2 regions of the Shewanella sp. JNE2 genome follow, and region 2 is predicted to be linked to the other one. Evidence: riboswitches for the same ligand, from Rfam matches in the RefSeq annotation. Region 2 holds a riboswitch; the other holds the start of a gene.
What was found. Region 2 has a riboswitch for lysine ahead of lysC (lysine-sensitive aspartokinase 3). Riboswitches for the same ligand answer to the same signal wherever they lie in the genome.

Region 1 (6,419 bases), 2.2 Mb from region 2:
GCCAACACTCAAAAAGAAGCGGCTGATATTCAAGCTATGATCACTAAAACCGGTGGTAAGTTTGAACTTGCTCCTTGGGATTGGGAATTTTACGCTGAAAAAGTGCGCCAAGAAAAATACGCGCTTGATGCCAACAGTGTTCGTCCTTACTTTGAGTTTAACCGTGTACTAGAAGACGGGGTGTTCTATACACTTAAAGAACTTTATGGTGTCACCCTAAAACCACGCCCAGACTTACCTGTGTACCATCCCGATGTGAAAGCCTATGAAATGTTTGATGCCGATGGCTCAAGCATGGCGATTTTCTATGCTGACTATTTTGCCCGCGAAGGTAAACGTGGTGGCGCATGGATGAGTTCATTTGTGGGTCAATCTTTCTTAGAAGGCACGAAACCTGTTGTCGTCAATGTGATGAACATTAAAAAGGCACCGGAGGGCGAGCCAACCTTCGTTAGCTATAACGAAGTCACAACCATGTTCCATGAAATGGGTCACGGTACCCATGGCATGTTCTCAAAGGTAACTTATCCAAGCCTCGCTGGCACCTCAGTTTCCCGTGATTTTGTGGAATTCCCATCCACATTTGAAGAAGATTGGGCAGCCCATCCTAAAGTGTTAGCTAACTATGCTAAGCACTATGAAACCGGTAAGCCCATCCCTGATGAACTACTGCAAAAGTTACTGAAATCAGGCAGCTTTAACCAAGGTTTTGATACCTTAGAATATATGGCTGCCGCATTAGTGGATATGGAGTGGCATTCATTAAGCCCTGACACGCCGCTGCAAGATGTCGCCACCTTTGAAGCTAATGCGCTTAAAAAACACGGCTTAAACATTAGCGCCGTGCCACCACGCTATAAGTCAACCTATTTTGCCCACGCCTTCCCCGGCGGTTACTCGGCAAGTTATTATGCTTATATGTGGAGTGAAATTTTAGCAGCAGATGCCTTCGCCTATGTACAAACTCAAGGCGGACTCAATCGAGAGATTGGCATGAAGTATCGTAAAACGATCCGTGAAGTGGGTAACAGTGTGCCACCAATGGAGGCCTATAAAAACTTCCGAGGTCAAGAGCCCACTACTGAGGGTTTACTTAATCGCCGTGGTTTAAATAGCGCCAATAAATAAAACGAACATCAGATCCATAAAAAATCAGCCAGCAATTGCTGGCTGATTTTTATATCCAAACACACTTAGTCCTATTTCACTGCACCTGTTGATTTTATTCTCAGCCAAATAACACTCATCACCAACAACACACTACAGGTCACTAAACCTGCACTGACCGACTCTGTAAACCCGAGTACCAAATAACCCACCAAGCTGATAAACGCTACTATCAAGGCATATGGTAACTGAGTGACTACATGGTCTATATGGTGACAACTCGCGCCAGTTGACGACAAAATTGTGGTATCTGAGATAGGTGAACAATGATCGCCAAATACCGCACCCGCTAAAACAGAGGCCAACATAGGTAACATCATCCCAGTATGGCTGCCCATCGCCATATCGGCTGCAATCGGCAACATAATACCAAAAGTTCCCCAACTCGTGCCCGTAGAAAACGCCGTTAATCCCGCCAGAATAAACATAAGCGCAGGTAAGAAAGCAAAAGGAATATTACCCGTCGCTAAACTCGCCATAAACTTACCAGTTTCGAGTTGGCCAATAATCCCTGCAATTGTCCATGCAAATAACAAAATATAAATCGCGGGTAGCATAGAACGTGCGCCCTGCACTACACCTTTTACAATCATCGACTTTTCGACTCCTTGTACCACGTTAACCACTAAAGCCACGGCTAACCCGAACAGGGAACCCAAAAATAATGATGAACTCACATCCGTTTTTTCAAAAGCTGAAATAAGACTAAACTCAATGCCTTCAGCGGCGAGCACTTGAGCACCGCTGCTAATCATAAAATATAAGGTTGCAAATACCAGCACAGTGATCGGCAGGAATAAGCCTAAAATTTTACCCGTTTCAGCCTCGGGTAAATCCGCGTTCGCTCCGGGGGGTAATCCTTTTGTTTCATCGTATAAATTCCCCCGTTGGGCATTTAACTCATGTTCACGCATTGGCCCAATATCGAGTCCCATAAACGCAACACAAAGTAATAATAACAAAGAGAAGATAGCGTAGAAGTTCATTGGTATCATTTGGACAAATACGCTCAAATGTCCAGAGTCTGCAAAACCATGAGCCGTTAAAATACCGCCAATTAAGGCAATAATATAAGCTCCCCAGCTAGATACTGGTGAAATAACACAAACGGGCGCCGCCGTTGAATCCAATAAATACGCTAACTTAGCGCGAGAAATATAATAGCGATCTGTGACGGGTTTTGCGACAGAACCCACAACTAAGCTATTGAAATAATCGTCAATAAAAACAACACAACCTAAAAACATGGTGAGTAGTTTTGCATCACGCTTATTACGAATATGCAAACGAGCCCAATCGGCGAATGCGCGGGCACTACCACTAACAGTAATTAATGCGGTGATCATTCCTAAAACGATTAAAAAACCAAGAATATATAAATTCCACGTATTAGCAGCGTCATCAGCCCAAAAAAGACCTTTTACACTACTGAACAAAAAGGCTCCACTGGCAACAGGCGAGTATTGGTTAAGCAATAACGCTCCAATGACAATTCCTAATCCAAGGGAAAGTAGAACTCGGCGAGTAAAAATCGCCAATACAATCGCTACCGCAGGCGGCAGCAAAGAAAGTGCCGAATCGGCATAACTCATAACAGTCATTGATTATTTCTTCGTCAAAAATACGAATGGAGGGCGACTGAACTGGTGGGAAAAGGCAATAGATACCCAAGATCACCTGTCCTATCAGTAGCGCTCCATAGTAACTATTTCCAATATCCGTATTAGAAAATACTATGGCAGTGCTGCACCTATTCGGTACAACCCCAGCAGTTGATTGTGATAAATCAAACCACTTCGGCACCAAATCCTTTCGTAATCGATCATCGGAATCACCCTACTGATCACTACTGATATTTGGCGCGCCTCTACTTCTAAGAACGCCCATTCACGGGCGTGAGGCACATAAAAACATAAGCGGCTAAGCAGATGCTACCGCAAAGCCGCTTACTGTGACCGATGTCACAGATAAAATCAACTTAGACTTGCAATCAACTCCGGAACAGCCTCAAACAAATCCGCTTCGAGGCCATAATCGGCGACTTGGAATATCGGTGCTTCAGGATCTTTATTGATAGCAACGATGACTTTAGCGTCTTTCATCCCCGCTAAATGCTGGATTGCCCCCGAAATACCGACAGCAATATAGAGATTGGGGGCGACAATTTTACCCGTCTGACCCACTTGCAAATCATTAGGCACAAAACCCGCATCAACCGCTGCTCGCGAGGCTCCCACTGCGGCGCCAAGTTTGTCCGCTAATTGCTCTAGCATGCCGAAGTTTTCACCACTGCCCATGCCTCGACCACCTGATACAATAATGCCAGCATTACCTAGTTCGGGACGTGCTGACACCGTAAGTGATTGAGAAACAAATTGCGTCTTTGCTTCAAATACTTTATCAAGCGGAGTCACGACAACGCTATTCCCTTCTGGCACAGCATCAAATGCACTAGCGCGCACTGTCATGACTTTAATCGCATCATGGCTCTGTACTGTAGCTAAAGCACTACCTGCATAAACAGGGCGCACAAACGTATCAGCACTCACCACAGCAATCACTTCAGAAATTTGTGCAACATCTAAAAGCGCTGCAACACGTGGCAGAGTGTCTTTGCCCATACTCGATGCGGCAGACAGAATATGACCATATTGAGGGGATAAATCCACTAGCACCTTGGCTACATTTTCCGCTAAATGCGCTTCATAGGCGCTGGCATCGGCCACTAACACTTGGCTTACACCTTGTAGCGCCTGTGCAGCTTGCACTACCGCACCACATTGATGGCCCACGACAAGTACATGGACTTCATCACCTATTGCCCGTGCTGCGCTAACAACCTTAGCTGTGTCGAGTTTCAACGCCGCATTATCATGTTCAGCTAATACTAAAATGGCCATTTAGATCACCTTCGCTTCATTTTTTAACTTTTCGACTAGCTCAGCTACCGACGCTACCATGATGCCCGCTTTGCGTTCTGCAGGAGGCGTGACCTTTACTACGGTTTGGTGATTTTTTAACGTCACGCCTAGATCTGCTACCGTTATCACATCCAATGGCTTACGTTTAGCTTTCATTATGTTGGGTAAAGAAGCATAACGAGGTTCATTCAATCTTAAATCGGCGGTAACCACTGCGGGTAAGGGTAAATTCAGCGTCTGCATACCACCATCAATCTCGCGGGTGACTTGTACTGTATTCGCTTCTAATTTGATTTCTGAAGCAAAGGTCGCCTGTGGCATATCCATTAACGCGGCAAACATTTGGCCAGTTTGATTATTATCACCATCAATGGACTGTTTGCCAAAAATCACTAATTCCGCTTGCTCTCTTTCCTGTACAGCTTTAAGTAGCTTAGCAATTGAAAGGGGCACTAAATCATCTTCAGTATCGATATGAATGGCTCTGTCTGCACCGAGTGCTAATGCAGTACGTAGCTGTTCTTGTACGGCTTTATTGCCAATACTGACAACAACCACTTCTGTAGCACTACCCGATTCTTTTAACCGAACCGCTTCTTCTACTGCGATCTCACAAAAAGGGTTCAACGCCATTTTTAGGTTTGCGGTATCAACGCTTGTGTTGTCAGCTTTTACCCTGACCTTCACATTGGCATCAACTACACGCTTAACAGGCACCAATACTTTCATAGGGTTTCCTTCCTACACTTTCATGTACATGGACAAAACATTGGCAATAACCAATGCAGGATAGAGCAACTTTACGTGCTGTTGACGTTAACGTCAATCGAACTCAAACGACTGTTTGCATTTTTTGATACTGTGTTACTGGCCACTTTTTTGAACAGCTATTAGCGATATATCGAAAAGTTCAAAATTTAAATAATATTTAATTTCGATTTATTGCATAATTTTATTTGATTCGAGCTATATTAGTTTCTATCATTTAGCGGTTGTTCACCATTATCCTGTATTAAAAATTAAAGTGGGACGAAAATAGATATGAGCGATTTTTTAGAAATATTAACTCACGGACGTCGTTTTAAAGCTGCAGTAAAAGATCTCAGCATTGAAGAACTACGAGATTTAGCCTCAAAGCTAGATAAAATTTTATCTGAGCGTGAATCAATGGCTGAAGAAGAACAGCAAATGATTGCTGCTCGTAATGCTAAGATTGAAGAAATCCGTCAACAAATGGAAGCGGTAGGCTTATCCATTGATGATCTTGGCGGTGTCGCAGTTAAAGCTCCAAGCAAAAAGCGTCCACCTCGCCCAGCGAAATATCAAATTGAAGTTGACGGTGAAATGATCCAGTGGACAGGCCAAGGCCGCATGCCAACCGTATTTAAGAACGAAGTCAACAAAGGCCGTTCTATGGATGATTTCTTAATCTAATCCATACAAACTCGCAGTAAAAAGGACTATCCTCATTAGTACTGCTGAGTAACATAAAAAGCTCGCTGTTTAGCGAGCTTTTTTATATCTCGAATGTGGTAAGAAACACGCTCTACCTTATCTAAGTAATCACTAAAATTACGTTACAATTCAACCTTAGTATTTACAATCGCTTTCAGTTACTCTTTATCACCACCCTCTAAAAAATTAATAAAAATGCAGATAAACAATAAGTTAATACTAAGCTCCTGCATGATAAGCAGCTTAGTATCCCAAACAATATTCGCTGCGCCCAACCCTGTAACGCCTGTAAATAAGTTAACAGCATTGACCCACGCAGAATTAATTATTTCCCCAGATAAACGACTCAGCAATGCAACGCTATTAATTGAAAATAATAGAATTAAAGCGGTAATTGAGCAGGGAGAGATCCCCGCAGCAGCTTTACAAATTGATCTAACGGGTTACACCATTTATCCCGGATTTATCGATCCCTTTACCGACTATGGTATTGAATTTGAATATCCAAAACTGGGACTGACACGCCCTGTTTATGATATTAAACGTATCGGTGGTAATGCCGAAAATGGCGCCATTCATTCTGAAAAAGAATGGGTTAATTATGTTTATCCAAATAAAGAACGCGCTAAAGACTGGATTAATAATGGTTTTACCAGCGTACAAACAAGCAAACTCGATGGTATTTTTCGCGGTACAGGTGTCAGTCTTTCTTTAGCTGACAAAACGGCTAACGAAGTCATTTACCGCGCCCGCAGCCAACCTTTTATGGCATTTGATAAAGGCAGTTCAGAACAAGATTATCCCAGTTCATTAATGGGCAGTATTGCGCTCATTAGGCAAACGTTTGCCGATGCCAACTGGTATAACCAAAATAAA
Region 2 (6,419 bases):
GCGTAATCACTTATATCGCTCGCTGGCGGATTTCCTCGATAGACAGTTAAAAAGCGGAAAGTAGCATGCATAAAAAAAACCAGATCCTATGATCTGGTTTTTTATGGCGTTTAAACGGTAAGTCGAAGATTAGTCTTCTAAATTACCGCAAAAACGATAGCCTTCACCGTGAATGGTTGCGATGATTTCTGGCGTATCAGGTAAGCTTTCGAAATGCTTACGGATACGACGGATAGTCACGTCAACAGTACGGTCATGTGGCTTTAACTCACGGCCAGTCATCTTCATCAGCAGATCAGCACGAGTTAAGATTTTGCCTGGGTTTTCAACAAAGTGCAGCATAGCGCGGAATTCGCTACGTGGCAGTTTGTAAGATTCACCCTGTGGGCTTACGAGAGAACGGCTGTTGATCTCTAAGCTCCAATCGTTGAAACGGTAGTATTCGACAGAGCTCTTTTCTTCGACTTCATTGCCAGCGCTATTAACACGAGTCAGAAGGTTGCGAGCACGAATCGTCAATTCACGTGGGTTGAACGGCTTGGTAATATAATCGTCCGCGCCAATTTCAAGTCCAAGGATTTTGTCGACTTCGTTATCACGGCCTGTTAAGAAGATCAGACCGATATTGTTGATTTCACGCAGTTCACGTGCCAACAACAGACCATTTTTACCTGGTAGGTTAATGTCCATCACCACCAAGTTAATTTTGTTTTCTTGCATAGCCTTATGCATTTCTGCGCCATCATTGGCCTCAGTTACCACATACCCTTCTGCCTCGAAAATACTTCTCAGCGTGTTACGGGTAACGGCTTCATCTTCAACGATCAGAATGTGCGGATTTTGCATGTTATTTACCTAAATTTTAATCAATTCTATTCTAACCATAAGTGCCTCTTACATCGGGCTCTTATATTCATAAAAATGTTGATACTTCCTTGAACTGCTGTGCTTCTAAAGGAAAGATCTTCACTGCGACATATCAGGATGTATATAAAGTGCACGTTTAAAGTGTAATACGATAAAACGTAACAAGTATCAACTTCGATAAGCAATAGTTAGAAATAGTTCCTTAACTATTGTTTTTTTAAATGTTTAAATGATAAATCAAATGTAGAACACATTTTAAACAGATGTCTAGCCGACGTTGTTATCCCCAAAGAACAACATAACAAACAGTATTAAACACTAGGCAATCTTAAGCCGTTGTTCAACTAGGCCAGTGATGTCATTGTACTCGTTTTAGGCATTTGTTAACAAATGAAATGTTAACAAATTTCAAGCTAAGGGCGATATTTACCATGATATTTACTTTACTTATTGATTAGTATAACTAATGTATTTTTAATTCTTGTGAGCCAGTTCACGCCTCTTTGGATTTTACAATCACTCTGCTACACTAACTCGGGTTCATTTTTCGACTAGACTACCAATGGACAATACAACTCAAGACCTGTGGCAGTGTTACCAAACACCATTATTTTTGCTGACTCAAGCATTATCCTGTGATTTTCCCTTTGCCGTAATTACCGCCCATAATCCTGCTTCAAAACGTTTTTCTCCCAGCAAGAACCGCTTACTCGATAGACAACTTCTCCGCGATATTGAATCACTTAGCAGTCCTTATAGGGCATTAGTCGGTGCAGCTCCTGATTTATCCTATATGGAAAAAAGCTGGGCTGTGTTTATCGATAGAACCATGGCGCTACAATTAGGCAAGAAATTTAATCAATATGCCATTTACATGGTTGAGCAGGGTTGTGTGAGTTTAGTGCCTTGCACATTAGCGGGATACGATGAAGTTTGTTTAGGTAAATTTAGTGATTATGTGCAATTAGTGTATGAGTTGCCTGATTTGAACACTTAATCTCACACTTAGTCTCAGTTAATTTGTTTATTTGATATGAAATTAGCATTGACTTCATTAGGGGTTTATTGCTACTTTTTTCGTCCCTTTCCGTGGAAAGGAACAGAAGAGGAGCGTTAACTAGGTAGTCGGTCTGAGGAGCACAAACTCCAACGATGACAGATGAGGGAGATTAACGCCGAGGCATAGATATGGTTGCTGCGTGTTTATGTCGGTCGTTCAGGCTGAATCCTGACGATTGTCACCTGTAATTGGTGGAGAGCTTCTGGTGACGATTGCTGTTTCCCTTCTATTGGGGTGCGTTATCATTGAGCACCAGGCTCTTCGAACGTCGTTAGTTCGGAGTGTGATCATGTTAGTTAATCAATATCTTATTCAATCTGTTGTCGTCGCTTATCCTGCGTATTTTGCGGAGGTGAGCTAATGTCCCTTGTTGTCGCAAAATTTGGTGGAACTTCCGTTGCTGACTATGGTGCGATGAATCGCTGTGCCGATATAGTGTTAGCAAATCCTGATTGCCGTTTAGTTGTGGTCAGTGCCTCGAGCGGTGTGACGAATTTATTGGTTGAATTAACGCAAGAATCGATAACCGATGATGCGCGTCTACAACGATTAAAACAAATTGCCCAAATTCAATATGCTATCTTAGATAAACTCGGTCGCCCTAACGATGTGGCCGCTGCATTAGATAAATTATTGAGTCGGATGGCGCTACTCAGTGAAGCTTTAGTTTCCGTTCGCAGCAAAGCGACCATAGATGAGTTGCTATCGCTGGGAGAGCAATGTTCTTCTGCCTTATTTTCAGCGGTATTGCGTGAAAAAGGGGCAAACTCCAGTGCTTTTGATGTACGTAAAGTACTGCGTACTGATAGCCACTTTGGCCGTGCCGAACCTCAGGTTGAACAGATTGCAACCCTATCGCACGACTATTTACAACCGCTACTTGTAGAGCAAGTCATTGTGACCCAAGGTTTTATCGGCGCCGATGAAGCGGGGCAAACAACAACGCTTGGCCGCGGTGGTAGCGATTATTCGGCAGCTTTGTTAGCCGAGGCTCTGCGTGCATCGGCGGTGGAGATTTGGACCGATGTCGCAGGCATTTATACGACCGATCCACGCCTTGCGCCAAATGCCCATCCTATTGCCGAGATCAGTTTTAATGAAGCCGCTGAAATGGCGACCTTTGGCGCCAAAGTATTACATCCTGCCACTATTCTTCCAGCCGTTCGTCAGCAAATTCAAGTATTTGTTGGCTCGAGTAAAGAACCCGAGAAAGGCGGGACTTGGATCCGTCATCAAGTGGAAGATGCGCCAGTGTTCCGCGCTGTGGCACTGCGACGCGATCAAACTCTGTTAAATCTTCACAGCTTGCAAATGCTACATGCCCAAGGCTTTTTAGCGGAAACCTTTGCAACGCTTGCAAGGCATAAGATCAGTGTGGACTTAATCACCACTTCGGAAGTGAACGTATCACTAACCCTCGATAAAACGGGCTCAGACTCGAGTGGTCAAGGCTTGTTGAGTGAGGCACTGCTGCAAGAATTATCACAACATTGCCGAGTGCGTGTTGAAGACGGTTTAGCTTTAGTGGCAATTATTGGTAACCGTATTGCGACCACGCCGGGCATTTGTCGCCGTGTGTTTGAAGTGCTAGAACCCCACAATGTGCGCATGATCTGCCAAGGTGCGAGTCCACATAATTTATGCGTGTTAGTGGCAGAATCGGAAGCGGCTCAGGTGGTAAAAGCATTACATGAAAATTTATTCGAAGCTGCTTGATCTGTAGCCAAGGCTTAAAGTGATTTTGCAAACATAAAAACGCCAATCTAAAGGGATTGGCGTTTTTATTTTGCGATGATTATAGCCATTTAAATCGGTAAAAAAGTGCCATTTGCAGAGCAACAAGGGATACCAATATGCCGCAGAAGGTGGCAAAGGCCCAAGTGTCTTCTGCCCCAGGAATACCACCAATATTGACTCCCAACAAACCCGTTAAAAAGCCTAGCGGTAAGAAGATTGCCGATACTAATGATAGGAAATATAAGCGTTTATTGAGTTGTTCTGATTGCTGACTGAGCAATTCTTCTTGAGTCACATTCGCCCTATCGCGCAGGGCATCGAGATCTTCAATGGTACGGATCAGTTTATCGTTGATTTCCCTTAGTTTAAGCCGTTCTGGATCGTTAAGTAGGGTAAATTGATCGGAGAGCATTTTAGTGAATGCTTCTCTTTGTGGCGCTAAATAGCGGCGAATTGCGACCGTTTGACGGCGTAACTCGGCGATATCGGTACGCAGATCCTTCACATTGCCTGAAACGACTTGTTCTTCTAATTCAGAAAGTTGTTCTTCTAATTTATCGATAAACTCGACCTTTCGATTGGTGAGTCTCTCACAGATTGCGACAATAAAATCCCCCGTAGTCGTCGGCCCTACACCTTCTTTGATAAGTTCTGCCACATCTTTTACCGATTGTAATTCACGGTCGCAGGTTGAAATAATCCTTTGCTTATCGGCGTAGATGCGTATGGCAACCATATCCTCTGGGGCTGAATTGGGGTTTAAGTTTACGCCACGCAGTGCTAACAGTACTCCCTCTCCAGCCAGTACGGCTCTTGGTCGGGTATCCTGTGCGAGTAGCGCATCGGTTTCAACTTTATTGAGGCCACTATTGATGACCCAATGACGCGCCTTCTTGTGGCGATAACGCAGATGTAGCCAGAGTAGGCCATCCTTTGGATCCCAAGCATCAAGTTGTTCAGGGCTTAAGCTTGAGCCTGCTTGGGCGCCGCTAAGCACTAAACTATAGATAAATCCATCATGCATATGTTTTCCAATTACTTTCTCAATCATTTATTCAAGCTAACTGATTTTGTTCTAAAAATGAAGTCTGTCGCTCGCAATGCTAATCAAGGGATATTTGAATAAGTTCAAGGCAGCTACGCTGTTACTCAAGCAACTTGTCCCATGTTAAGTTAAAATTAGCCTTAAGTGAGTTAGTGAAAGAGAACCTAAAATGGAATATGAATTTCGGCGTAACAGTTTAACGGGCACTTTTTTAGCCACCTTTAGCATGGATCATGAAGTGCTTGGGCAGTGGTTTTCTGAAGAATTAGGGCCAGAGTTAGCCAAAATTCAGCAAGTGTTAGATAGCGTTACAGAGATCCTCGCGGGTAAACGCGAATCATGGCAGCTTATTGGCAGTGACTTAACCTTAGAAATAGATCGAGAGCAAGCCAGAGTGTACGCCAATGTATTGGGATTTGATGAGGAGTATGAATTAGAAGATGCGATGTCACTCTATGATGCTGAATCTGAAGCCTATTGCGGTTTAGAGGATTTTGAACAAGCACTGTTAAGCTGGCAAGAATTTGTGCAAAAGGGCATTTAAGCATCACTGATGCCATATGAATGTGTATTCTTTGGGCTAGTATGATAAAGGCAATCTGTTGATTGCCTTTATCATTTACACTGCTGTTTTAGTTATTTAAATACCTTACTGCCATTTCGGTTCGTGATTTGGCATTCGCTTTACGCAGTAAATTTTTAACGTGAACTTTTACTGTGCCTTCACTGATATGTAAATGTTCTGAAATCATACGATTGCTTAAGCCTTCCGCCAATTGTTGCAGGATTTGTAACTCCCTTGGTGTAAGACTTGAGATCCATTCTTGCTCATCGGCAACATTTTTAAGCTCATAGAGATATTCTTCAATTTCCTCACTGATCACTCTATGACCGAGCATGGCATTTTTGAGTTTTTCGAGCAGTAAATCCGGTTCGGTATCCTTGAGTAAATAGCCGTCCGCACCTGCGCGAAGTAATCTAATCACATCTTGTTTTGCGTCGGAAACAGTGAGAATAACGATGCGTGAAGTAACACCTTCCTGGCGCATGGCGTTGAGTGTATCGAGTCCTGTCATACCTTTCATATTCAAATCAAGGAGTATGATATCTGGCTCATCCGTCGCGACTGCACTTAACGCATCTAATCCGCCACCTGCTTCGCCAAAAAGACTGAAATCAGGATCTGAAGTGATCAATTGGCAGATACCTTTACGTAAAAGCGGATGGTCATCAACGACCAAGATAGAATAGGGTTTACCCATGTGTAGGCTCCAGTTGAGAAGGAAAAATAAGAGTGACTTTCGTTCCTTGGGGAATACCGAGTTCACCATCGGTCACAGTAGTAAGTGTGCCATTTTGTATTTGATTTTCGGTTGGTTCAATATGATTAGGGACAATGAGTTTATCATTGCTGCTAAACACCACCATACCCGCGAGTTTACTCGCTCGCTCGTGCATAATCCCTATACCAAAATGTTGATCTCGCTCTTTTAAATGCTCAATACCCACGCCATTATCGCAGACACTGATATTGACCATAGCGTTATCATCCTTATAGCAACGTATATGTATCAGGGTTGCCTTTGAATGTTTTATGGCATTAAGCGTTGCTTCTCGGGTGATTTGTAATATATGGATATGCTGTTTTGCCTCAAGCCATTGGGGGGAGAGTTTGTAATCTAAACTGATTTTTATATCGGTTTTAGCTCT

Region 1: linked by a shared signal. The riboswitch ahead of MZ182_RS12720 (Na+/H+ antiporter NhaC family protein) and the one ahead of lysC (lysine-sensitive aspartokinase 3) in region 2 are both predicted to bind lysine.

What each region holds. Positions count from the first base shown of each region.
Region 1 is NZ_CP096169.1:2,860,752-2,867,170, forward strand. Features, by position in the region: gene MZ182_RS12715 (M3 family metallopeptidase) at 1-1,128, shown strand, start outside; gene MZ182_RS12720 (Na+/H+ antiporter NhaC family protein) at 1,200-2,768, opposite strand; lysine riboswitch at 2,849-3,045, opposite strand; gene MZ182_RS12725 (electron transfer flavoprotein subunit alpha/FixB family protein) at 3,141-4,067, opposite strand; gene MZ182_RS12730 (electron transfer flavoprotein subunit beta/FixA family protein) at 4,068-4,817, opposite strand; gene MZ182_RS12735 (H-NS family nucleoid-associated regulatory protein) at 5,130-5,522, shown strand; gene MZ182_RS12740 (amidohydrolase family protein) at 5,739-6,419, shown strand, end outside.
Region 2 is NZ_CP096169.1:679,652-686,070, forward strand. Features, by position in the region: gene MZ182_RS03055 (S9 family peptidase) at 1-64, shown strand, start outside; gene arcA (two-component system response regulator ArcA) at 130-846, opposite strand; gene MZ182_RS03065 (DUF3293 domain-containing protein) at 1,430-1,864, shown strand; lysine riboswitch at 1,963-2,137, shown strand; gene lysC (lysine-sensitive aspartokinase 3) at 2,288-3,643, shown strand; gene MZ182_RS03075 (zinc transporter ZntB) at 3,723-4,688, opposite strand; gene MZ182_RS03080 (YacL family protein) at 4,879-5,253, shown strand; gene MZ182_RS03085 (response regulator) at 5,342-5,971, opposite strand; gene narQ (nitrate/nitrite two-component system sensor histidine kinase NarQ) at 5,964-6,419, opposite strand, start outside.